One region of the Pantoea sp. At-9b genome, then DNA from elsewhere that is predicted to be linked to it. Evidence: predicted binding sites of a transcription regulator. Region 1 holds the regulator's gene; the other holds the start of a gene.
The links. Region 1 encodes ArgR, which controls arginine synthesis, uptake and breakdown. Its sites were predicted from a motif close to ANTGAATAAAAATACANT; they were not measured.

Region 1 (12,434 bases):
AAACAAGCGGCTGAGCGTTGTACTTATGTACTGGATATGCCCGCCCCGGATGTGTTCCTCGTCGATCTGCAACAAGGTATCCAGCTGTTTGAACTGCGTGTGTATGCTGCCGAGATGGGACACCGCATGCCGCTGCGTCATGAACTGCATCAGCTGATTTTGCATGGCTTCGCCGAGCACGGCATCGAAATGCCTTTCCCGCCCTTCCAGGTACGTATGGAAACCGTGGGCAAGAAAAGCCCGGCCAGCAATGGCGCACCTGCGGCACGTAATTATAAGTCGGGTGGGTTATAAAAATGAGGTGCGCAGTGGATGCGCACCTGGTCGGTTTATTTCACAAACTCTTCGCCCTGGGCGATATCTTTTTTCAGCGTGTCCAGCATGCCGGTTAACGCCTGCTGCTCAAAGGGGCTAAGCGTCCCGATAGGACGGCGTTCGATGATCCCGGTTTTCCCCAGCAGCAGAGGCTGTGAGAAGAAGCGTGCGTATTCACCATCGCCCTCCACATAAGCACATTCCACCACGTTAGCATCGCCCTGTAAGGCGCGTACCAGCGACAGACCGAAGCGGGCCGCGGCCTGCCCCATCGACAACGTTGCTGAGCCGCCACCGGCTTTTGCTTCTACCACTTCAGTACCCGCGTTTTGGATACGTTTGGTGAGATCCACAACTTCCTGCTCACTGAAACTCACGCCTTTAACCTGCGACAACAGCGGCAGAATGGTGACGCCAGAATGCCCCCCGACTACCGGCACCTCAATCTCGCCCGGTTGCTTACCTTTTAACGCCGCAACAAAGGTGTTGCCGCGAATAATATCCAGCGTGGTGACCCCAAACAGGCGATTTTTGTCATACACCCCGGCTTTCTTCAGCACTTCCGCCGCAATCGCCACCGTGGTGTTAACCGGGTTGGTGATCACGCCAATCAGGGCCTTGGGCGCAGTACTTGCCACCTGCTCAATCAGGTTACGCACAATACCGGCGTTAACGTTAAAGAGATCGGCGCGGTCCATGCCGGGTTTACGTGCCACTCCGGCGGAAATCAGCACCACATCGGCTCCCTTCAGCGCGGGCGTGGCATCTTCACCACTAAAACCCTCAACTTTTACGGCAGTAGGAATGTGGCTGAGATCCACAGCCACACCCGGTGTAACCGGGGCGATGTCATATAGCGAAAGGGCTGAACCTGCGGGTAATTGGGTCTTGAGCAACAGTGCTAGCGCCTGGCCAATACCACCAGCGGCACCGAGAACGGCAACTTTCATCCTGGACTCCTTATTAAGGTGGGGCAGAGATCTGCCGGATTTCCATCGGGTTACGAGTTTAATCAACTTCTCAGGCGATAGCGACAATACCCGTCGCGCTACTAACACTGACGCCGCAATACGGCTCCCGAGACATCCACACTTCAGAAGTCGCCTGAATGATCATAGGTCGCAGCCAGAAGACAGGGTCGGCAATGATCAATCATTTTGTTGTTACCACTTCAATAATATAACAACATTGCAACCTTCGCTTTTGCGCGCCATACCGCGATTTTGGCGTAGCGGTAAATCTCTGTTATGATCGCCGCCCTCGCAAACATCCCTGGCGAAATACTCACCTGTTTATTGCATAAAAATTCATTTAAATGCATAATAATTTATCTGCATGGGCCTATTGCCCTACGCATCCCTCTTTTTATTGGTAACCTATGCGAAACCCATCTAAGCAAGACGACCTGGTTAAGGCGTTCAAAGCCCTCCTGAAAGAAGAGAAATTCAGCTCTCAGGGCGAAATTGTGCAGGCGTTACAGGAAGACGGCTTCGAGAACATCAATCAGTCAAAAGTTTCTCGTATGCTTACCAAGTTTGGTGCGGTACGCACGCGCAATGCGAAAATGGAGATGGTTTACTGCCTGCCAGCTGAGCTGGGTGTGCCGACCACCACCAGCCCGCTGAAGAATCTGGTGCTGGATATCGACTACAACGATGCTCTGGTGGTGATTCATACCAGCCCGGGTGCCGCACAGCTCATCGCCCGCCTGCTGGATTCACTGGGCAAAGCCGAAGGTATCCTCGGCACGATCGCAGGTGATGACACCATCTTTATTACCCCCGCGCGCGCGTTCACCGTTAAGCAGCTGCATGACGCTGTGCTGATGTTATTCGAACAAGAGCTATAAAACCCTGCTTGCTACCGGCAGATTACCTGCCGGTAACAACTCGCACATCTTCTCTTCTCGTCGCCTCGCTTAAGCTAAAATCCACCAGAAACAATGTATTAAGCATATTCCTCGTGGTTCTCACGCTCTGTAACAATTGGTAGGACCTTTTATCCTGCTTAACCTTTCGCGCTATTTTACACTGCTTTACATACCAAGCTCAGCCATATAAGCCACTCACGGCGCACCAGCCAGCGGGATCAACCGCCATATTTCGCACAGAAAGATAAAATGACATAGCCCATTGTTTTTACATGTAATTAACAGGCATTGGGCAGAAACCAGGCGGTTTTTATAACACTCAGTTATTAAAAGTTGTCATAAGGACAAAGAATAACAACCAAACATTATTAGCAGAATATTAATTTCATGGGTGATTAGATCTATACTTCTTTTCGTGATGCAAATCACACCAAACAAAAAGAGAAAAAACAGACGACGAGGAAATAATCATGAAAGTTAAAACTACTATCGCAACCCTGAGCATTCTATCTGCCCTGTCATTTGGCGCTTTCGCCGCAGATTCTATCAACGCCGATCAGGCCATGAATCTGCAACCGGCCGGCACCATCAGTGTCAGCGGCACGGCTGGTTCACCGATGGATATCCATCAGCAATTGAGCGAAAAAGCAGATCAGCAAGGTGCTAAAGCTTACCGCGTAATCGAAGCGCGTAATGACAACACCTATCACGCGACTGCTGAACTTTATAAATAAGTTCGCCGAAACAAGACGCAATGTGAATGACAACCCATTTGAGATGCGATTGCGCTCAGGTTGTCCACCCAAATTCAGGAGAGTGAATCATGAAAACTAAATTATCTATCGCAGTTCTGAGCCTGGCTTCCGTTCTTTCTTTCGGTGCCAGCGCTGCCAGCCTGATTACCAATGAACAGGCAGACACCATGAATCTGCAACCGCTGAACCAAACCATCAGCGTCAGCGGCCGTGATGGCGACCAGAACAACATCCGTCAGGAGCTGTCAGCGAAAGCCGATGCTCAGGGTGCCAGCCACTACCGCATCATTGAAAACAATCAGAATGACACCTACCACGTCACTGCTGAACTGTACAAATAATCGATAAATGATTATCCGGCGTCCGAGCGACGCCTGGATATGCATCGACGACCCGCTACCCACTTATTACCGCAGGTTGTTGATTGTAATGAGGAGACCACGAATGAAAATCAAAGCAACCATCGCAACCGCTAGCCTGCTCTCACTGTTGACCTTTGGTGCCTCTGCGGCACAGCTGGTCACTGCGGAACAGGCTCAGAATATGCAGCCTGCGGGGACAGTAACCATCAGTGGTACTGCCGGTGCACCAATGGATTATCGTGCTCAGCTGTCACAGAAAGCCGATGAACAGGGTGCCAGCGCCTATAAAGTGATTGAAGCCCGTACCGGCGACAACTATCACATCACTGCTGAACTGTATAAGTAATTCCTCGTCAACTGCTTGACGAACCCTTTGGCCCCGCTCGCCGGGGCCCTTTTTACGTCACTTCACATTAAAGCGGAGCTGACCATCCAGCTCCTCTTCTGCCTCATCAAACAGCAAAATCAACGCCCCATAGCGACGTTTCTGTCCTGATCCTAAGTGAATAAACTCAATCTCCAGCGGCAACGGCAGTTGATCGCCGGTCACCACTTGCCAGAGATCATCCAAATCAGTAATCGCCAGATCCGCCAGCGCAAAACGGTCGCTAAACTGGCGGAAGAAGTGCGCCTGATCGACGATTTCATCGAAATCAAAACGTTCGATTCTCATCATGACGACTCTCTTTTCTGTACCACTGCCCATTAGACCGGGTAGCCTGCGTTGAAATGATTGTGTTGCTGCGGGAGAAGTGGATGTCCTCTTCCCCTGACAGTTTGCATCCCGTCAGGAAAGTATAGATGGCATTACCGGTGGGTTTGGTGCGAGTGAGCCACCGTCGCAAACGGTGGCTCGTTTTAGATTTGAATCAAGGTGTTCTGGTACTTACTCAGCATCGTGGCAAGACGCTTCACCGGCTCCGTCACACTGACGGGGGCCGCGTAGTGCTGGAGTTTCTCCTGATAGACATCCAGCTCACGTAACAACTGCTCAAAATAGACACGCCGCTTATCATCACTCCGCGTCGAGATCACCTGGTCAGCGGTGGATCGCAGCTGGCGGTGATACGCCGAGAGATCCGCATTGATCGGCACCTCTGCATTACGTAAGCGTTGATGGCCGATGATCAGTGTCAGCGCGATACGGTATTTATTGATATCACCGGGGAACAGATTGAGCAGCATAAACAGCTGCTGATATAGCGCGGGCAAATGGTTCTCACGACGGCGCGCCTGATTGGTGGTCATCGCTGCCACTGCGGCATACATAAAGCGATTCAGCAGCTTACGACCGGTACGGGCTTTTGATTTATCACGAATCAGCAAAATCACCATCATCGCCACAAAACACCCAATCACCTGACCCAATACGTTGTCGAGAAACACGTTGAACTCGAACTTCATTGGGTTATCCAGCACCAACACGTTGATGGTGCCGATCAACGCCCCCAGCGTTCCCAACTGTCGGCGTTGTACAAAGATGCCACCAATAAAGCCCAGCAGGCCAATGGCGATGCACAGCAATAGCATGCTTTGCTGGGTCGAAGGCAGAACGTAGATAAAGTAGAGCGCACCCAGTGGCACCGCCACCGTCATACCGTAGAGGAAATCTTTCGCCATCATCAACGGATTCGGGGTACGCATCGCCAGCGCGGTGATGACCGCCAGCATGACCATACAGCCACTGCCAGAGGTCCAGCCGGTGTACAGCCAGAAAAGCGAGCCAATCGCTGTCGCGGCAAAGGTACGCACGCCATTAATCATGGCATGGTGAGTTTCGGCAGAACGCGCCTGAATCACCACTTCACGTTGCAGAATCCCCTCTTCCAGCGTGGTGATGCGGCTGTTGCTCCTGACACCATTAATCAACAACAAGTATTCCGTGGCCGCCCCAACCCAGCTCGCTAACGTCAGCGGCGTGGTTTTGCTGCTGACGCCAATCACCCGGCGCATAATTTTCATGCGCTTGTGCACGTCATCAACGCTTTTGACCTCTTTCTCGATCAGCAGGCGATACTGCGGCGGAATGTAGTCCGGACGGGAATTCTGAATCAGGAAGGTTTCAGCCGCCTGAGTAATCAATGTTAACGACAGGGTGTTCAGCATCTGCAAACGGCGGCTGCTGTTTTTCCAGCGCGATGATTCCATCATCAACTGACTGCGCATGGTGTTCAGCGCCGTGGTGCGACGCACCAGCGCGCTCCAGGCTTTGTCGACTTCGTCTTTATCGCCGTGCGCCACACAGAGTTGCAGCAGCTTGTAATGCGCTACCAGCAGTGAATCCACTTCCTGATCGATCACTTTTTTAATCGAACGGGGCGAGAAAATCATATCCGCCAGAATGGCACACAGAATACCCAGCACGATTTCGCTACAACGCTCAACCGCAAACTGCGGTGCCAGCGTCAGCCCGCCACTGGCATCGGCGGTGACGACGATAATCAGCGCAGTGTAACCCGCCAGCCCCAGCGCATAGGAGTTTTCGACTTTGATCAGCGAGGAGAGCCAGACACAAAGACCGGCCCACAGGCAGCACAACAGCAACATCACCACCGGGGCGCGCACGGTGGCGATCATAATGGTCAGCGCCGCAATACAGCCAATGAAGGTGCCGATAATACGCAGAATGCCGCGATAGCGCAGCGCGCCGGAGTAGGGATCTCCTCCGGCGACAAAGGCGGTGCCACCCGCCACAATCCCGGCGGTCATCACCGCCCAGCGCGGCGTTTCCAGATTGAAGTGGAAGCCGATGATCAGCGCCGCTACCAGCGCAAACGTCAGCTTCACCGGGAAACGCAGAAACTCAATCATATCGCCCTCTTAACCAAACTCACGCAGGCGATTAAACAGTTTGCTCATCGGTGAGGCTTGCGTCTCACGATCTTTCTCGCCGGTAATCACCACGGTAGCGGTGGTGCCTGCCGGGAAGCGGTTGCCAGGCTGATCGTCGAGATGAATACGCACCGGTACACGCTGTGCCAGACGTACCCACTCCAGATTGGAATCAACCGTGGCCATGCCTTTGCTGTCATTGGTGCTGCTGCTGTCGGTAACGCCAGCCGCAATGCTGTCGACGGTGCCGCGCAATACGGTATTGCTACCCAGCGGGGTGATTTCCGCACGGAAGCCCGGGCGCACGCCATCCAGCTTGGTTTCTTCCATGTAGGCCAGTACGTAGAACGTATGTTGCTGTACCAGCGCCACGGCGACGGAGCCACGGGTAATGAACTCGCCCTGATAGACGTTGAGGTTCGTCACCCAGCCGTCAGACGGTGCCTTAATGGTGGTACGATCCAGGTCGATGGCCGCCAGATCGCGCGTCGCAATGGCTTTCGCCAATTGATGCTCGGTGGTGGTCAGGTCGTTGTTGGCCTGGTCGATGGCTTCACGCGACATCGCGCTGGTGCCAAGCTGATTACGGCGCGCCGCTTCACGACGTTTTTCGTTGGCGACCGCCTGATAGTACTCGACATCGGCCTGCGCTTCATCCAGAGCCTTCTGGTAACGCGGACGGTCGACCACAAACAGGGTGTCGCCCTTCTTCACCAGTTGGTTATCACGGACCGGCACATCGGTGATCAGGCCGGTCACATCCGGCGAGATCGCCACGACATCGGCAGAGAATTTAGCATCACGCGTCCACGGGGATTCGGTGTAGAACACCCAGGCGCGGAAGATGATCACGATAGCGACGACAACCAGCAGGAGAGTAATCGCGTAGCGCGCGATTTTTCTTATTAGCGCTTTCACTTAAAACCTCAGACGAATAAACGGGATACAAGGTAAAACACACAGCAATAAAGCGCTGTGTTAAAAAGTGCCGGATGCCAAACCAGATCATACAATCCGCTGGGCGTCAGCACGCGTTTCACCAGCCAGAACAGCGCCAGTGAAACAATCAGTTCAATGAAGATGGGCGGGAAAGACAGCCCAAATACGACAAATACCGGAAGCACACTCATTTCGGTTCCTTAGTTCGACCTTGCCGGATTGCACCGATACCTGCCCATACGCCACAGAGCACGACGGGTTGATGATAATGGGATGACGGGTAGACTGATGGCAACATTCAGGCCGTTTGAGCTAATCATAGCGTATCATCTGACAAACACAGGCAGATTCACTGCCGTGTTAAGGTGCGGTGAAATGACCCAGCGTGCGTATAGTAACGCGCTTGACTATACGTTATCTACATATTGTGAGCTAAATCACTTTTTAGCCAGAGTAAACAATGGAACGACTTAAAGGCATGTCCATCTTCGCCAAAGTGGTTGAATTAGGTTCCTTTACCGCCGCGGCACGTCAGCTTCATCTTAGTGTTTCGTCGATTAGCCAGATAGTCGCGAAACTGGAAGATGAGCTACAGGTCAAGCTGTTGAATCGCAGTACCCGAAGCATTGGCCTGACCGAAGCGGGCAGAATCTATTATCAGGGCTGTCGCCGTATGTTGGCAGAGGCGATGCAGGTGCACGAGCAACTGTATGCCTTCAACAACACGCCCATTGGTATTTTACGTATCGGCAGTTCGTCGACAATGGCGCAAAATGTCCTCGCCGATATGACCAGCGATATGTTACGCGAATATCCAGGTCTTAGCGTCAATTTAGTGACCGGTATTCCGGCACCGGATTTGATCGCCAACGGGCTGGATCTGGTGATACGCGTAGGTGAGTTGCAGGACTCAAATCTGTTCTCGCGCCGCCTGGGGGCGATGCCGATGGTCGTGTGCGCCGCCAAAAGCTTTCTGGCACAGCACGGCACGCCGGAAAAACCGGGCGAGATCGATAATTTTTCGTGGCTGGAATATAGCGTGCGACCGGACAACACCTTTGAGTTAATTGCCCCGGAAGGGCTGGTAACGCGTTTGACGCCGCAGGGGCGCTTTGTCACTAATGATTCGCTGACGCTGATCCGCTGGCTGAAAGCCGGGTGCGGTATCGCCTATGTACCGTTGATGTGGGTGATTAACGAGATCAACACCGGTGAGATCGATATCCTGTTTACGCAATACCAGTCGGCTCCCAGACCGGTGTATGCTCTGTATACCGAAAAAGATAAGCTGCCGCTGAAAGTGCAGGTGTGTATCGACTATCTGACTGAATATTTCAAACGGGTGGCGCGCCAGTATCAGCAGCACCGTAAAAACTGAGCATAAGTCTCGCATGGACTGTAGCGGCGCAATTTATTGCGCAAGCCAGACGGAGCAAGGTGCCGCCGTCTGGAAAAATCCGCGCGATAAATCGCGCCGCCACGAATCAGTACCGAATCAGGCGGTTCCGCCGACGGTGAGTTTATCGAGCTTCAATGTCGGCTGGCCTACGCCCACCGGCACGCTCTGCCCCTCTTTACCGCAGACACCCACGCCTTTATCCAGCGCCAGGTCGTTACCAACCATGGAGATCTGCTGCATGGCTTCGATACCGGAACCAATCAGCGTGGCCCCTTTCACCGGTTTGGTCACTTTGCCGTTCTCAATCAGATAGGCTTCTGACGTGGAGAACACGAACTTACCGGAGGTGATATCCACCTGACCGCCACCAAAGTTCGGGGCATACAGGCCATACTCCACGCTGGCAATGATGTCCTGCGGGGTGGATTTCCCGGCCAGCATGTAGGTATTGGTCATACGCGGCATCGGCAGATGTGCATAAGACTCACGGCGACCATTGCCGGTAGGGTTGACGCCCATCAGACGCGCATTGAGCTTGTCCTGCATGTAGCCTTTCAGCACACCGTTTTCAATCAACACGTTGTACTGTCCTGGTACGCCTTCATCGTCCACCGCCAGTGAACCGCGCAGACCTTCGATAGTGCCGTCATCCACCACAGTACACAATTCAGATGCGACCAACTGGCCCATTTTGCCGCTGAACACCGAGGTCGCACGACGGTTAAAGTCGCCTTCCAGCCCGTGTCCAACCGCTTCGTGCAGCAACACACCCGGCCAGCCAGCGCCCAGCACCACCGGCAGTGTGCCCGCCGGTGCCGCAACCGCCGAGAGGTTAACCAGCGCCATACGCACCGCTTCACGCGCCCACGCATCCGCACGCACCTCTCCGCTTTCATCGGCGAGGAAGAATTCATAACCAGTACGTGCACCGCCGCCGCTGGAGCCACGTTCACGTTTACCCTGATCTTCTACCTGCACACTGATCGACAGACGCACCAGCGGACGCACATCTGCGGCCAGCGTGCCATCGGTCGCCGCCACCAGCACTTGTTCGTACACCCCGGTCAGGCTGGCATTCACTTCCTGGACACGAGGATCGGCGGCACGCGCCACGTTATCAACACGATGCAGCAGGGCAATTTTGTCTTCACGCGTCAGGCTATCCAGCGGATTGACCGGTGCATACAGTGAACGGTTGATAACTGCCGAGAGGGTATGGGCTTTGCCATTACCTTGTTCGCGTACAATGCTGCGTGCGGCTTCCGCCGACTGGCGCAAGGCATTCAGGGTGATCTGGTCTGCATAAGCAAAACCGGTTTTTTCACCGCTGACCGCCCGGACGCCCACGCCCTGATCGATATGGTACGAGCCGTCTTTAATAATTTTGTCTTCCAGCACCCAAGATTCGTGGAAGCTGGACTGAAAATAGAGATCGGCATAGTCCAGACGACGTTCTGAAAGCTGCCCTAACAGGGAAAAAAGGTCCTGCTGATTAATGCTGTTCGCAGTTAGCAACTGCTCACTTACCAGATTCAGAGTCATCGTTTCTCACTCATTTTACGCTCAGATATTTCATAGCCTGCGGCAATTCCCCGACGGCGTCAAATTCACTTCTTGTCGTTTTCGCGTGGTTTGCGTAGCACTTCATTGATTTCCGGCTTATCCAGTGGCCCGCTGATGTGGTAACGCAATAGCGAAATTTTACTCCACAGTGGCCCCAGCACTTTACTGGCAGCAAACACCGCCGCGCCCACCACCGGGTTGATAACAAACGCCGTCGCCACCCCCACGGAAGCCGAAATTTCTGGTGCCACCACCGCTTCCATATCGATCTCGCGTTTCACCAGATCGACCTTGCCCTGCATCGCGATATCCGCTTCCAGACCATCCACCAACAGGTTATCGGTGTGCATCACGCCATTTTCAATCCATGCCGTGCCGTTAATGGAATCGAAAAAGAAGCCCTGACTGAAGGTGTCACTGAAATCGAAACGCAATTTACGCAGCAGCGCGTCAAAACTCATTAAACGCAGCAGTTGTCCGGCGCGACCCGTATTCACATCAGCGATCTGGCCTTTGCCAAAATGGCTTTTCAGCGTGCCACTCAGCGTCGGCTCTGAAGGTTGCCACGGCGCAGAACGCCAGTGCAAATCGTAGTCGATTTTAAAGGGGGCATCGCGCAGTGGGGTATTCACGCCAAACCAATTGGTCGCATCGTTGATGTTGTTGCCACTCAGCGTCCCTTTCAGAGACGTGCGCTGTTCACCCGGCTTATTCACCCACTCGCCATTGATACTCAGCTTGGAACTGCCGGTGTCTACCGATCCGTTAGTGAGTGCTAACGTATCGCCACGGGGTTGCAGCAGCGCCTGCATATGACCGAATTTCTGCCCACGCAGCCAGCACTCCTGACAGCTCAGTTGCAGGGCGGGCCAGTTGGCGAAGTTGATGGTGGTGTTGTCACTGAAAGGTGATGCAGTCTCACCCTCTTTTCCTGCCCATTCAGGATTGTAATACAGGTAGCTGAGCGCGAGCTGCCACGGACCTTGCTGGGCGGTGTTGAGGCTACCCCGAGCTTCGCGGCTCTCCAGCTGCACCTGAGTATTGCCGGTTGGCCCTTGGGTCACTGTGGCGTTGAGGTCATGCCATTGCTGACCCGCGAGAGTCAGCGCCGGTGTATGCAGCGTGACATCACCCGGCAGCAGCGCCCCTCCGACATTGGTCTCGCCCTGCGCATTGCGTGCACCGCCTGCGCCCGCCAGCAGCCCCATCCAGGCTTCACCGTCAATTTCCGGCAAATTCAGCACCATGCCGCGCTTGTCCGGCAGCTTCGGTGTGGTTTTCGTATCGTTGAGCCAGATACCGCGATCGACCCGCAGCTGAGGTTCCAGCAACCAGCGACTGTTAAACCGATGGTGATCCAATACGCTACCACTCAGTTCGAATCCGTTCAGATTACCACTGGCCGAAATCGTCATCGGCATCGCCGCACCCGCTTTCTTATCAAGCGGTGCTGGTAAGTGACTGCTCACCTCTTTGCCGTCACCTTTCAGGTCAACCTTGTAGCTGGCCCCCCCCTTATGCGGCAGGGTGATGTCGACATTACCCTGCCACGCGAGGTTGCCGCTTAATTGGCTGGTCACGGTCGCGGGCAGCATCTTCAGTTTTGCCAGCGGCCAGTCTCCCAGCAACTTCACGTTGACGCCAAAGTCGTTCGGATTCTCCTGCGTACTGAAGCTGACGCCTACCGGCTGTCCAAACCAGTTTGCCTGCATTTCCTCACTGTCCAGGTTGCCGTTGTTATAGCGAAAGCGTCCGGTGAGGTTATGCAGTGTGGTTTTTAACGGTTTGATATATAAACTGTTATTATTCATCACCACATTGCCGCTGGCATGAACCAGCTCGCCATCCAGCGGAATGTCGAGGTTAAGACGCCCACGCACGTTGCCCTTAATCTGCAATTGTTGCAGAGCGGCCCCCAGCGTTGGTTTCAGCGGCGTTTGCTCGAAGTAATCGGCAATTTGCTTGCCCTCACCGCTCAGATCGCCGTCAATAATCAGCTTCTCTTTCAGGTAATCCGGGATGATCGCACTGATATTGCGCGCGTCCACCTCACCCAGTTTCGCCTGTTCAGCCTTCATCCACAGGCCGTCATTGACGAAGTCGAGATCAATGTCGAGATTGTTGATCGCCGGCCAACCGGGCTGGAATTGATAGGTGGCCTGACGTAATGGCACCCACACCTCAAACATGCCGTCGTTATGGCGGAACGGGAACAGTGTCGGATCACCCGCGAACAACAAGGTGGCGTTATCCACCTTGCCACCTTTGATGGCATCGCTCAGATAGTGGGTCAGGCCATGGCCCATCAGCGGTTCCGGGAAATAACGCCATGCATCGCCCGCATCGGTAACACGAATACCCGCCAGAATATCGAGACGCGGGGCTTTGCCGAGATTTTG
Region 2 (12,434 bases), 1.1 Mb from region 1:
CTATCGCGGCATTCTCTCCACCGGTTTCTATCTCGACCAGCCACAGCCTGCGGCTTACCACTATCGAAATGAGCCTTTCCCGCAGGGGCTGAACGGACAGGATCAGGTGCAGGCAGATGAGCAGGCGCAGAGCTGGGAATTTACCCTGCCACGGCTAAAAGGCAGCGCGGTGAAGGGCAGTTTCACCCTGATTGAGGGGAAAGAGGGCTGGCGCGGTTTTATCGACTTTAACGGTAAAGCGCGCCGTCTGGTGAACCAGGTTAACTGGTTATCTTCCGGGCAGGTGACGTTCCGGGTCGATACCTGGATGGGTGAAGTGCAGCCCGTAGTGACGCTGACGGACAACAAACTGACCGGATATATGTTGGTGGGCAATGTGCGTTATCCCACCAGCGGCAGCCGTCTGGCACAAACACCGGCTGGCGTAGCGCCTTCGTTGCCCAGTCCGCAGCAGCTGAGCAACAACCTGCAAGGGGGTGAAGCGGCGCTGTGGGCGGAAAACGTCAACAGCCTGATTATCGATACCAAACTGTGGCCACGTGCCTTTGTGGTGGCAGAGCGCTTGTGGTCTGCTGCCGACGTGAATGACAGCGACAATATGTATCAGCGGCTCAACGCTATCGATCGCTGGAGTACCGTCTCGGTTGGGCTGCAACAGCATCAGCAGGCGGAGGTACAGATGATGCGTCTGGCGAACAGTACCGACATCACCCCGCTGCGTGTGCTGAGCGAGGTGCTGGAACCGGCGCAGTATTACACGCGTCAGCATCTGAAATTCCAGGCGGGTCACTACAATTATTTCGAACCGCTTAACCGTCTGGCCGACGTCCTGCCCGCTGAGAGTGAAGCGGTGCGTTTGCTGGATAAGCAGGTGGATGCGTTGATCGCCAATCGTGGCAACCGCCAGGCGGCCAATGCGATTCGTCAGCAATTACAACGTTGGCTGAGTAATAGCGATCGGGTGATGCCGCTGACGCTGCACAACTATCAGCTGCATGCGCTACAACCGCAGGTGCAGCAGGTGGCGGAGCTGAGCCGTATGGGACTGGAGTTGGTGGCGACACTGGAACGGAATCAGGCGTATGGTGCCGGTGACGTCGCGCAGATGCAGGCGAAACTGGATGCTGCCGCCCAGGTGCAGGATGAGACGGTGCTGGCGTTAGTACGCCCGCTGGAGAAACTGCTGCGATCGTTTAAGTAGGTGTTCGCTGTACCCTCACCCCAGCCCTCTCCCGCAAGACGGGAGAGGGAGAGGGAGAGGTGCAATATGCTCGATCTGTGTACTCTCACGCGAGGCGGGAGATTCACTCGATCTGTCCCCTCTCCGGCGAAGCGGGAGATTCACTCGATCTGTCCCCTCTCCCGCTTGCGGGAGAGGGTTAGGGTGAGGGTGAGGGCTAAAGCAGGCAAAGAATCAACGACGAACCGCAATCGCCTCGATCTCAATTTTCACATCTTTCGGCAGGCGTGCCACTTCAACACAAGAGCGGGCCGGGAAGCTGGCATGGTGCTCGGTGAAGAATGCTTCATAGGTGGCGTTCACGGTTGCGAAATCATTCAGGTCTTTGACAAACACCGTGGTTTTCACAATGTCGCCCACTTTCAGGCCCGCAGCTTCAACAATCGCCTTCACGTTTTCCAGTGACTGACGCGCCTGGGCAGACACATCGTCAGCTACTGCGCCGGTCTGCGGATCAACCGGGATCTGACCGGAGGTAATGATCATGCTGCCGAGATCAACGCCCTGTACGTAGGGACCAATCGCTGCCGGTGCTTTTTCGGTACTGATTTCGCGAGACATTGTTTCTCCTTAAGAAAGTGTGCCGCCAGCGCTCGCCAGCGTCATGAAATATCGCCCCATTATAGGGGCGATGCCGACGATTACCAGTGGCCGAGCACCACGTGGTGCGCAAACTCTTTCTCGCAATATTTGCACTTCAGATGCACTTCATTATCGCGTTTTTTTACCGCAAAACTGGAGAACACCGGCTCGCTGCGGCTGATGCAGTTGCCGTTCGGGCAGGTCAGTACGCGTTCGATGCGATCCGGCAACGTCGGAGCGATCTTCGCCACCACTTCGTATTCGTCGATGCGGTTGACCGTGGCATGGGGGGCATACACCGCCAATTGGTTGATCTGATCATCGGTGAGAAAGGTGTTCTCGATCTTGATCAGATCTTTACGTCCCATTTCGCCAGACGGCAGATTCAGGCCAATGGTGATGCGCTGATCGGTTTCAGTCAGGCGAAACAGCGACAGTAATTTAAAGCCTACCTGGGCCGGGATATGGTCAATCACCGTGCCGCGTTTAATGGCTTCAACCTGCAATTTGTTATCGTGTGTCATGCTGTTTTCCTCCTTACAGAGCCAGATCGCGATTCAGGACCAGTGCCAGCAAGGCCTGGCGGGCGAAGATGCCATTACCGGCCTGCTGGAAATACCAGGCATGCGGTGTGCTGTCGACATCGGTAGTGATCTCATCAATACGCGGCAGCGGGTGCAGCACCTTCATATTGTCGCGCGCACCGACCAGGTCGCTGGCACGCAGAATAAACTGTGCTTTGACGTTGGCGTATTCTGACGGGTCGAGACGCTCTTTCTGTACACGCGTCATGTACAGGATATCCAGCTCAGGCATCACCTCTTCGATGCTGTCATGGCGCGACCAGTGGATGTTTTTCTCATCCAGCATATCGGTGATGTATGACGGCATCGCCAGGGCATCAGGGGCGATGAAAAAGAAGCGATTGCCGTCGAATTTCGCCAGCGCCTGGGTCAGGGAGTGCACGGTACGGCCATATTTCAGGTCGCCGACCATCGCCACGTTCAGGTTATCCAGACGGCTCTGGGTTTCGCGAATGGTGAACAGATCCAGCAGGGTCTGCGTCGGGTGCTGGTTGGCACCGTCTCCGGCGTTGAGAATCGGCACGCCGCCAGAAAATTCGGTGGCGAGGCGCGCGGCACCCTCCTGCGGATGGCGCATCACAATCGCATCGACATAGGTGCCAATCACCGAAATGGTATCGGCGAGGGTTTCACCTTTCTTGCCAAGCGAGGTGTTGCTCCCGTCGGCAAAACCTACCACTGAGGCACCGAGACGATGCATGGCGGTTTCAAACGACAGACGGGTACGCGTTGAGGCTTCAAAGAAGCAGCTGGCGATGACGTTGTGTTTCAGCAACTCCGGCTGCGGATGCGCCTTGAGCTGCGCAGCGGTATGCAGTACCAGCTCAAGCTCGTCGCGGCTGAGATCGTTAATTGAAATAATGTGCTTACGATATAGCGGGTTGGCCATAGCTCTCTCCTCTGCGCTGCCGGATGACGGACAAAAAAAAGCCCCTGCTTAAGGGGCTTGATTTGCGATCGATTGATGACGGAAAGAAACAGGTGCGCCGCCAGCTTTCTGGCGTAATTGAGCGTCAAATTGTGCGCTGCGCTGTTGCATGCTTCCTCCCGGCAAATTGTGGCGCATTATACGCATTCACTGATTTGCATCAAGCAGAAATCGCACGCGAGGTAATCGTTTGCTGTGGCCTGAATTACGGTTGGCCGAGCGTAGCCACCATGACCGCTTTAATGGTGTGCATGCGGTTTTCTGCCTGGTCAAACACAATGCTGTGTGTCGATTCAAACACTTCATTACTGACTTCCATGCCGTCGCTCAGACCATACTGCTCGGCCATCTGACGTCCCAGCGTGGTTTGATCATCATGAAACGCAGGCAGGCAGTGCAGGAACTTCACCTGCGGATTGCCGGTCAGCGCCAGCATCGCGCTGTTCACCTGGTAAGGACGCAGCAGCGCGATACGATCGGACCACACGGATTTGTCTTCTCCCATCGAGACCCACACGTCAGTGTAGATGAAATCCGCACCCTGTACGCCAGCAGCAATATCTTCGGTCAACGTAATTTTGCCGCCGGTTTTCTGTGCTGCGATCTGGCATTGCTCCACCAGTTGTTCTTCTGGCCAGCAGCCTTTCGGGGCCACCAGACGCAGATCCAGCCCGACCATCGCCGCCGCTTCCAGCATGCTGTTACCCATGTTATTGCGGGCATCGCCAACATACACCAGCGTCATTTCGTTCAGGGATTTTTGCGGCAGATGTTCCTGCATGGTCAGCAGGTCGGCCAGCAACTGGGTGGGATGGAATTCGGTGGTCAGACCGTTCCACACCGGCACACCGGCATGCTCCGCCAGGGTTTCCACCAGCGCCTGACCATAGCCGCGATATTGAATACCGTCATACATGCGTCCCAGCACGCGTGCGGTGTCCTTCATCGATTCTTTATGGCCGATCTGGCTGCCACTTGGGCCGAGGTAAGTGACGTTAGCACCTTGATCATAAGCGGCAACTTCGAAAGAGCAACGGGTACGGGTCGAGTCTTTTTCGAAGATGAGCGCGATGTTTTTACCTTTCAGGTACTGCGTTTCGCTGGCGTTTTTCTTTGCGTGTTTTAATTCACCGGCCAATCTTAACAGGTAATCAATTTCTGCTGGGGTGAAGTCCAGCAATCTCAGGAAATGGCGTTGGTTCAGCTGACTCATACAGCGCTCCATGTGGGCATCATAAATGAATTAAAATTCAATCTAACCGTATGAATATGCATTTTCAACCCCGGCGTTAAGAAACTTTCTGTTTTGAGTAGTGGCGCGCGAGGCAGTGTGGGAAAATAATTGCATTCATTGCCGAACATTTTGAGGACATCCCTATGGCATACGAAGCATTGCTGGAAGAACAACGCGAAGAGACGCGGTTGATCATTGATGAGTTACTGGAAGATGGCAGCGATCCGGATGCGCTGTACACCATTGAGCATCATCTCTCCTGCAACAATTTTGACTCGCTGGAAAAAGCGGCGGTGGATGCCTTCAAGCTGGGCTATGAAGTCACCGAACCGGAAGAGTTGGAACTGGAAGATGGCAGCACGGTGATGTGTGTCGATATCCTGAGCGAAGCCGCGCTGAAACCCGAGCTGATTGATGCTCAGGTGGAGCAACTGGTCAATCTGGCGGGTAAATACAACGTTGATTACGACGGCTGGGGCACCTACTTCGAAGACCCGGACGCGGAAGACGAAGATGACGACGGCGACTTCATCGATGATGAAGACGACGGTGTGCGTCACTAAGCATGAACGGGCGGCCATGTTGCTGCCCGTATTTTTTTCCCGCAGATAAAGACATTCATGAATTACGCCCCGCTATTAGCACCTATCCATCAGTTTCTGCATTGCCGGACACCACAGGCGTGGATCGATGAGGCGCGCAAGCCAGAAAACCTGACGCTGCTGCTGACCGATCATATGGTTTGTGAGTTGAAAGCGGCGCAAACCGCCGTCTGGCTGATTCGTAAATATGTGGCCGATAAGCCGAGTGGGGATGCCATCCTCGCGTGGTTGCAACCCTATGAAGATTTTATTTTTGGTGAAGATCATGACAGCAACTTCATCAACGCCCATAAAAATCTGACCAAAAGCATCATCGTGCGTAACGAACTGCCGTGGGCGGATGAGCTGGTGGAAAAGATGGTGCTGCTGATAAAAGAAGAGCTGCATCATTTTTATCAGGTTTGGGAAATCATGCAGGCACGCGGCCTGCCGTATCGCAAAATCACCGCCAGCCGTTACGCCAAAGGGCTGCTGCGTGAGGTCACCACCCATGAGCCGGATACGCTGGTGGATAAGCTGATTTGCGGTGCTTACATCGAAGCGCGTTCCTGTGAACGTTTTGCCAGCCTGGCACCGTATCTGGATGAGCAACTGGAGAAGTTTTACATCTCGCTGCTGCGTTCAGAAGCACGCCATTATCAGGATTACCTGACGCTGGCGGCACAGATTTCACCGAAGGACATTGCGCCACGCGTGCGGGCGATTGGTGAGGCAGAAGGGCGCTTAATCAGCGAGCCGGATAGCGAGTTGCGCTTTCACAGTGGCGTGCCGGTGTTTTAATGGAGTGCGCGCTGTTGCCCTCACCCTAACCCTCTCCCGCAAGCGGGAGAGGGAAATTACAGGGTGCGCGCTGTTGCCCTCACCCTAACCCTCTCCCGCAAGCGGGGGAGGGAAATTATAAGGTACGCAGCATGCGCACTTCACAATCCACATGCCCGGTGCAGCCCATCGCGGTATCAATCAGCGTGAAGCCCAGCGACTCATACAGCTTAATGGCGCGGGTCAGGCTGGCAGTGGTTTCCAGATAACAACGGCGGAAACCCTGCTGGCGCGCATACTCCATCGCGCGGAGTGCCAGATCACGTGCCAGGCCGAAGCCGCGTGCTTCTGGCAGAAAGTACATCTTCTGCAATTCACAAATATCGGGTGCACTGCACGCCAGAGGCGCGACGCCGCCACCGCCCAGCACGTTGCCCTGATGCTCGACAATCCAGTAGGCGCTGTTCGCCTCGCTGTACAATTCAAACAGTCGGTCCAGATTGGGATCGGACACGGTATAGCCTTTGTCAGCAGTCAGACCGAATTCGGCAGAAACATCACGAATTACCCGAGCAATCAGCGGATTATCGGCTGCGGTAATTGGACGAACCTGAAGATTCAGCGGGGTGACAGTGGTCATGAGCATCTCATCCGATAGAAAAAAGCCGGGCAGTGCCCGGCTTCGGTTAAGCAGTTGGCCTGAAACGATTACAATGCCGCAATCACGCCCTGCTGTTCAATCAGTTTTGCTTTTGATTGTTCCAGTTCCGCTGCACGCTCGCGCTCTTTCGCTACTACCGCTTCCGGTGCGCGGGCAACAAAGCCTTCGTTCGCCAGCTTAGTCTGGATCTTCTCGATCTCGACATCCAGCTTGGTCAGCTCTTTCGCCAGACGGTCCAGCTCCGCTTCCTTGTTCACCAGGTCCGCCATCGGGATCAGCAGTTCAGCACCTTCAACGATCTTGGTCACCGATACCGGGCCTTTCACGCCCGCAGGCAGAATGGTCAGGCTTTCCAGGCGAGCCAGACGCGACAGGAAGTTGCGGTTCTCTTCCACGCGACGCAGTGCCGCAGGGGAACAATCGCGCAGCAGGACATCCAGCGGCTTGCTCAGGGCGATGTTCATCTCGGCGCGGATATTACGTACCGCGACAATCGCCTGCTTCATCCACTCGATATCCGCTTTCGCTTCCGCATCTTCTTTCGCCGCATCGTACTGCGGGAACGGTTGCAGCATGATGGTGTCGTCACTGATATTTTTCAGTACTTTGACACGCTGCCAGATGGTCTCGGTGATAAACGGAATGATCGGGTGCGCCAGACGCAGCAGCGCTTCCAGCACCGTCACCAGCGTATTACGCGTGCCGCGCAGCTCCGCTTCGCTGCCGTTGTTCATCACCGGCTTGGTCAGCTCCAGATACCAGTCGCAGAACTGGTTCCAGGTGAAGTCGTACAGCAGGTTCGCGGCGATATCGAAACGATAGCTATCCAGCGCTTCACGGTAGGCTTTCACCGTGCTGTTGAACTCGGTGAGGATCCAGCGATCCGCCAGCGACAGCTTCATTTCGCCGCCGTTCTGGCCGCAATCCTGATCTTCGGTGTTCATCAGCACAAAGCGGCTGGCGTTCCACAGCTTGTTACAGAAGTTGCGGTAGCCTTCAAGGCGCTTCATGTCCCAGTTGATGTCACGGCCGGTTGAAGCCAGCGCCGCGAGGGTAAAGCGCAGCGCATCGGTGCCTGATGGTAAGATGCCGTCCGGGAACTGCTTCTCGGTACGTTTGCGGATCTTATCAGCCAGTTGCGGCTGCATCATGTTACCGGTACGTTTTTCCAGCAGGTCTTCCAGCGAAATGCCGTCCACCATATCCAGCGGATCGATGACGTTGCCTTTCGACTTGGACATTTTCTGCCCTTCTTCGTCACGGATCAGACCGGTGATATACACGGTCTTGAACGGCACCTGCGGCTTGCCGTCTTCATCTTTCATGAAGTGCATGGTCAGCATGATCATGCGGGCGATCCAGAAGAAGATGATGTCGAAGCCGCTCACCAGCACGCTGGTTGGGTGGAAGGTGCGCAGCGCTTCGGTGTTCTCCGGCCAGCCGAGGGTGGAGAAGGTCCACAGGCCAGAAGAGAACCAGGTATCCAGCACGTCTTCGTCCTGACGCAACGCCACGTCTGCGGCGAGGTTGTTTTCCTGACGCACTTCTTCTTCGGTGCGACCCACATACACGTTGCCGTGATTGTCGTACCACGCCGGGATACGGTGACCCCACCACAGCTGGCGGGAAATACACCAGTCCTGAATGTCACGCATCCAGGAGAAATACATGTTTTCGTACTGCTTCGGCACGAACTGGATGTCGCCGTTCTCTACCGCTTCGACCGCGACTTTCGCCAGCGGGGCAGTGCGCACGTACCACTGGTCGGTGAGCATCGGCTCAATCACCACACCACCACGGTCACCGTAAGGCACGGTCAGATCGTGCGGTTTGATCTCATCCAGCAGGCCGAGAGCGTCAACCGCAGCGACAATCGCTTTACGCGCAGCAAAACGCTCCATGTTCTGGAACTCTGCCGGGATGGCGTTGCTGTAGACGTCAGTCTCTTCGCCGTTGGTGTCCAGCACTTCAGCGGTGGTGCGAATGTCGCCGTCAAAGGTCAGGATATTGATCATCGGCAGCGCATGACGACGACCAACTTCGTAGTCGTTGAAGTCGTGCGCCGGGGTGATCTTCACGCAACCGGTGCCTTTTTCCATATCGGCGTGATCATCACCGACGATCGGAATGCGACGATTCACCAGCGGCAGAATCAGTTCTTTGCCGATCAGATCCTTGTAACGCGGATCTTCCGGGTTGACGGCCACACCGGTATCGCCCAGCAGGGTTTCCGGACGGGTGGTGGCGACCACGAGGTAATCTTTACCTTCAGCGGTTTTAGCGCCATCCGCCAGCGGATAACGGATGTGCCACATCGAACCTTTGGTTTCGCGGTTTTCAACTTCGAGGTCAGAAATCGCGGTACGCAGTTTCGGGTCCCAGTTTACCAGGCGCTTGCCACGGTAAATCAGGTTCTCTTTGTACAGGCGGACAAACACTTCTTTCACGGCATTGGAAAGCCCTTCATCCATGGTGAAGCGCTCACGCTCCCAGTCAACAGAGTTGCCGAGGCGACGCATCTGACGGGAGATATTGCCGCCAGATTCCGCTTTCCACTGCCAGATTTTGTCGATAAAGGCTTCGCGACCGTAATCCTGACGCGTTTTGCCTTCTTCAGCCGCAATTTTGCGCTCAACCACCATCTGAGTAGCGATACCCGCGTGGTCAGTACCGGCCTGCCACAGGGTGTTTTTGCCCTGCATGCGCTGGTAGCGAATCATGGTGTCCATGATGGTTTGCTGGAAGGCGTGACCCATATGCAAGCTGCCGGTAACGTTCGGCGGCGGGATCATGATGCAAAAGCTTTCCTGGCTGGTATCGCCATTCGGTTTAAAGTAGCCCTGCTGTTCCCAGTGCTCGTAGAGCGGCTGCTCGATATCTTGCGGGTTATATGTCTTTTCCATTTCTGCTATGTCGTTTGCGGCGGTGGTGGCGTCGCCGTATTCAATTGGAAGCCAACGCTGCGATACGCTTTATAGCGGTCACGCGCCAGCTGTTTCTGGGATTCTTCGTAAGGAACGAAGTCTATCACTTCATGGAAAGCAGTAGCAAAATCTGCGAACTGCGGCAGCAGGCTGATCAGCAAGTCACGCGGTGAACTGCCACGTCGTTGCGGCCAGGCCAGCTCGACCGGCGCGCCATAACGCGGGCCTTCACCGGCGAGGTTATGCGGCACAAAGGCGTTTGCCGGGCGCTGCCATAAGGCTTCATCCAGACGATTGGCCTGCTGTTCATCGGTACAGGCAATCAGGATGCGCTTGCCGTCACGCCAGCGTGCTTCGGCCAGATCGCACACCAACGCTTCGATGGCGCTCAGGCCGTCGCTGGCAGTATCGGACTCCATCACATAAAAGGTGGCGTTTTTCATGGCGAGCTAGATTCCATTAATGACATTGGGGCGCATTATGCGCCCCACAAGTAAGGTCAATCCAGCAATCAATCGTCGCCGTTCAGACCTGCGCGGTTCAGCAGGAACTGCGACAGTAGCGGAACCGGACGGCCGGTCGCGCCTTTGGCTTTTCCGGAACGCCAGGCGGTACCGGCGATATCCAGGTGCGCCCAGTTAAATTTGCGCGCGAAGCGAGCCAGGAAGCAGGCGGCGGTGATGGCACCGCCCGGACGGCCACCAATGTTTGCCATGTCGGCAAAATTGGATTCCAGCTGCTCCTGATATTCATCCGCCATGGGCAAACGCCAGGCGCGATCACCGGACTGCTCAGAGGCACTGATCAATTCGTGCGCCAGTGGATTGTGGTTCGACAGCAAACCGCTGACATGATGACCCAGCGCAATCACGCAGGCCCCGGTCAGGGTGGCGACATCAATCACCACTTCAGGATCGAAGCGTTCAACGTAGGTCAGGGCATCACACAGCACCAGGCGGCCTTCGGCATCGGTGTTCAGCACTTCGACGGTTTGGCCTGACATGGTGGTCAGCACGTCACCGGGGCGCATTGAACGGCCATCAGGCATGTTTTCACAACCTGCCAGCACGCCGACCACGTTGAGCGGCAGATTCAGCTCTGCCACCATGCGCATCACGCCGTATACCGACGCCGCACCGCACATGTCGTACTTCATCTCGTCCATCGCTTCCGCAGGTTTGATCGAGATACCGCCGGAGTCGAAGGTCAGCCCTTTACCCACCAGCACAATGGGACGCTCGTCCGGGTTGCCGCTGCCTTTGTATTCAATCACTGACATCAGCGACTCATTCTGCGAGCCAGCACCGACGGCGAGGTACGCATTCATACCCAGCTCTTTCATCTGCTGTTCACCAATGACACGGGTGGTGACATTTTTGCTGAACGCATCGGCCAACTGACGTGCCTGCGACGCCAGATACGCGGCGTTACAAATATTTGGCGGCATGTTGCTGAGATCTTTTGCCGCTTTCACACCGGAAGCGACGGCCAGGCCATGCTGAATTGCGCGCTCACCGCTGGTCAGTTCACGGCGCGTCGGCACGTTGAACACCAGCTTACGCAGCGGGCGGCGAGGCTCGACTTTGTTGCTTTTCAGCTGATCAAAGTTGTAGAGCGCCTCTTTGGAGGTCTCCACCGCCTGACGCACTTTCCAGTAGGTATTGCGGCCTTTGACATGCAGTTCAGTCAGGAAACATACCGCTTCCATTGAGCCGGTATCATTCAGCGTGTTGATGGTTTTCTGAATCACCTGCTTGTACTGGCGCTCATCCAACTCACGTTCTTTGCCGCAGCCAATCAGCAGGATGCGCTCGGAAAGGATGTTTGGCACATGGTGCAGCAGCAGTGTCTGGCCCACTTTACCCTCAAGCTCACCGCGGCGCAGCAGGGCGCTGATGTAGCCGTCGCTGATCTTATCGAGCTGTTCGGCAATCGGTGAAAGACGACGCGGTTCGAAAACGCCAACCACAATGCAGGCGCTGCGCTGTTTTTCCGGACTACCGCTTTTTACACTGAACTCCATGCACTCTCCTGAATCTTAAAGACAACGGCCTAAGCTGTCGTTAGAATGTAGCGCGCTCGTAACGCATTAAATTTGTTGCGACGCCATGACATTTAAACGCCGGCGGTCATAATGAGTTAGGGTGGCAATGTGTTGTTTTTTCACCACCCGGACGCGTTTGTCATACTATTTTAGCTGCGATGACGGCCATTGATGAAGAAAAATGGCTGATAAGCGTTGAAACTAGCGATTTTCCTGCAAAAAGACAAGTTATCACAGGCGTACTAAGCGTGATCATCATTAGATATCTGGTTCGGGAAACGCTCAAAAGCCAGCTGGCTATCCTGTTCATCCTGCTACTGATCTTCTTTTGTCAGAAGTTAGTGAGGATCCTGGGTGCTGCGGTGGATGGCGAGATACCGACAAACCTGGTTCTGACATTGTTAGGACTTGGCGTGCCTGAAATGGCACAACTTATCCTGCCCCTAAGCCTGTTTCTGGCGATTTTAATGACCCTTGGGCGGCTGTACACCGAAAGTGAAATCACGGTGATGCATGCCTGTGGCCTGGGGAAAAGCGTATTGGTCAAATCCGCGATGATCCTGATGCTGCTCACCTCGATTGTGGCGGCGATCAACGTGATCTGGCTGGGTCCCTGGTCCTCACGTTATCAGGATGAAGTGACGCAAAATGCCAAAGCTAACCCTGGCGCGGCGGCGCTGGCGGCGGGGCAGTTCCAGACCTCCAGCGATGGCAACGCGGTATTGTTCGTTGAGGACGTGCGGGGTAACACCTTCGGCAACGTCTTCCTCGCGCAGCTGCGTCCTAAGGGGAATGCGCGCCCATCCGTGGTGTTAGCGGACAGCGGGCATATGGAGCAACGCCCGGACGGCTCACAAATCGTGACGCTGGATAAAG

Region 2: a site for ArgR is predicted at 4,572-4,589, ahead of argF (ornithine carbamoyltransferase). Genes of this name have one in related genera too.

Annotation. Positions count from the first base shown of each region.
Region 1 covers NC_014837.1:3,913,123-3,925,556, forward strand. Annotated here, with positions in the region: gene mscM (miniconductance mechanosensitive channel MscM) at 1-294, shown strand, start outside; gene mdh (malate dehydrogenase) at 330-1,265, opposite strand; gene argR (transcriptional regulator ArgR) at 1,694-2,164, shown strand; gene yhcN (peroxide/acid stress response protein YhcN) at 2,656-2,919, shown strand; gene PAT9B_RS17995 (YdgH/BhsA/McbA-like domain containing protein) at 3,009-3,281, shown strand; gene yhcN (peroxide/acid stress response protein YhcN) at 3,385-3,648, shown strand; gene PAT9B_RS18005 (hypothetical protein) at 3,706-3,975, opposite strand; gene aaeB (p-hydroxybenzoic acid efflux pump subunit AaeB) at 4,161-6,113, opposite strand; gene aaeA (p-hydroxybenzoic acid efflux pump subunit AaeA) at 6,123-7,052, opposite strand; gene aaeX (p-hydroxybenzoic acid efflux pump operon protein AaeX) at 7,061-7,264, opposite strand; gene aaeR (HTH-type transcriptional activator AaeR) at 7,534-8,451, shown strand; gene tldD (metalloprotease TldD) at 8,569-10,014, opposite strand; gene yhdP (AsmA2 domain-containing protein YhdP) at 10,080-12,434, opposite strand, start outside.
Region 2 covers NC_014837.1:613,676-626,109, forward strand. Annotated here, with positions in the region: gene PAT9B_RS02700 (beta-N-acetylhexosaminidase) at 1-1,201, shown strand, start outside; gene ridA (2-iminobutanoate/2-iminopropanoate deaminase) at 1,415-1,801, opposite strand; gene pyrI (aspartate carbamoyltransferase regulatory subunit) at 1,882-2,346, opposite strand; gene pyrB (aspartate carbamoyltransferase) at 2,360-3,295, opposite strand; gene argF (ornithine carbamoyltransferase) at 3,540-4,547, opposite strand; gene rraB (ribonuclease E inhibitor RraB) at 4,712-5,131, shown strand; gene PAT9B_RS02730 (tRNA-(ms[2]io[6]A)-hydroxylase) at 5,189-5,950, shown strand; gene PAT9B_RS02735 (GNAT family N-acetyltransferase) at 6,066-6,569, opposite strand; gene PAT9B_RS02740 (valine--tRNA ligase) at 6,638-9,493, opposite strand; gene PAT9B_RS02745 (DNA polymerase III subunit chi) at 9,499-9,957, opposite strand; gene pepA (leucyl aminopeptidase) at 10,026-11,537, opposite strand; gene lptF (LPS export ABC transporter permease LptF) at 11,807-12,434, shown strand, end outside.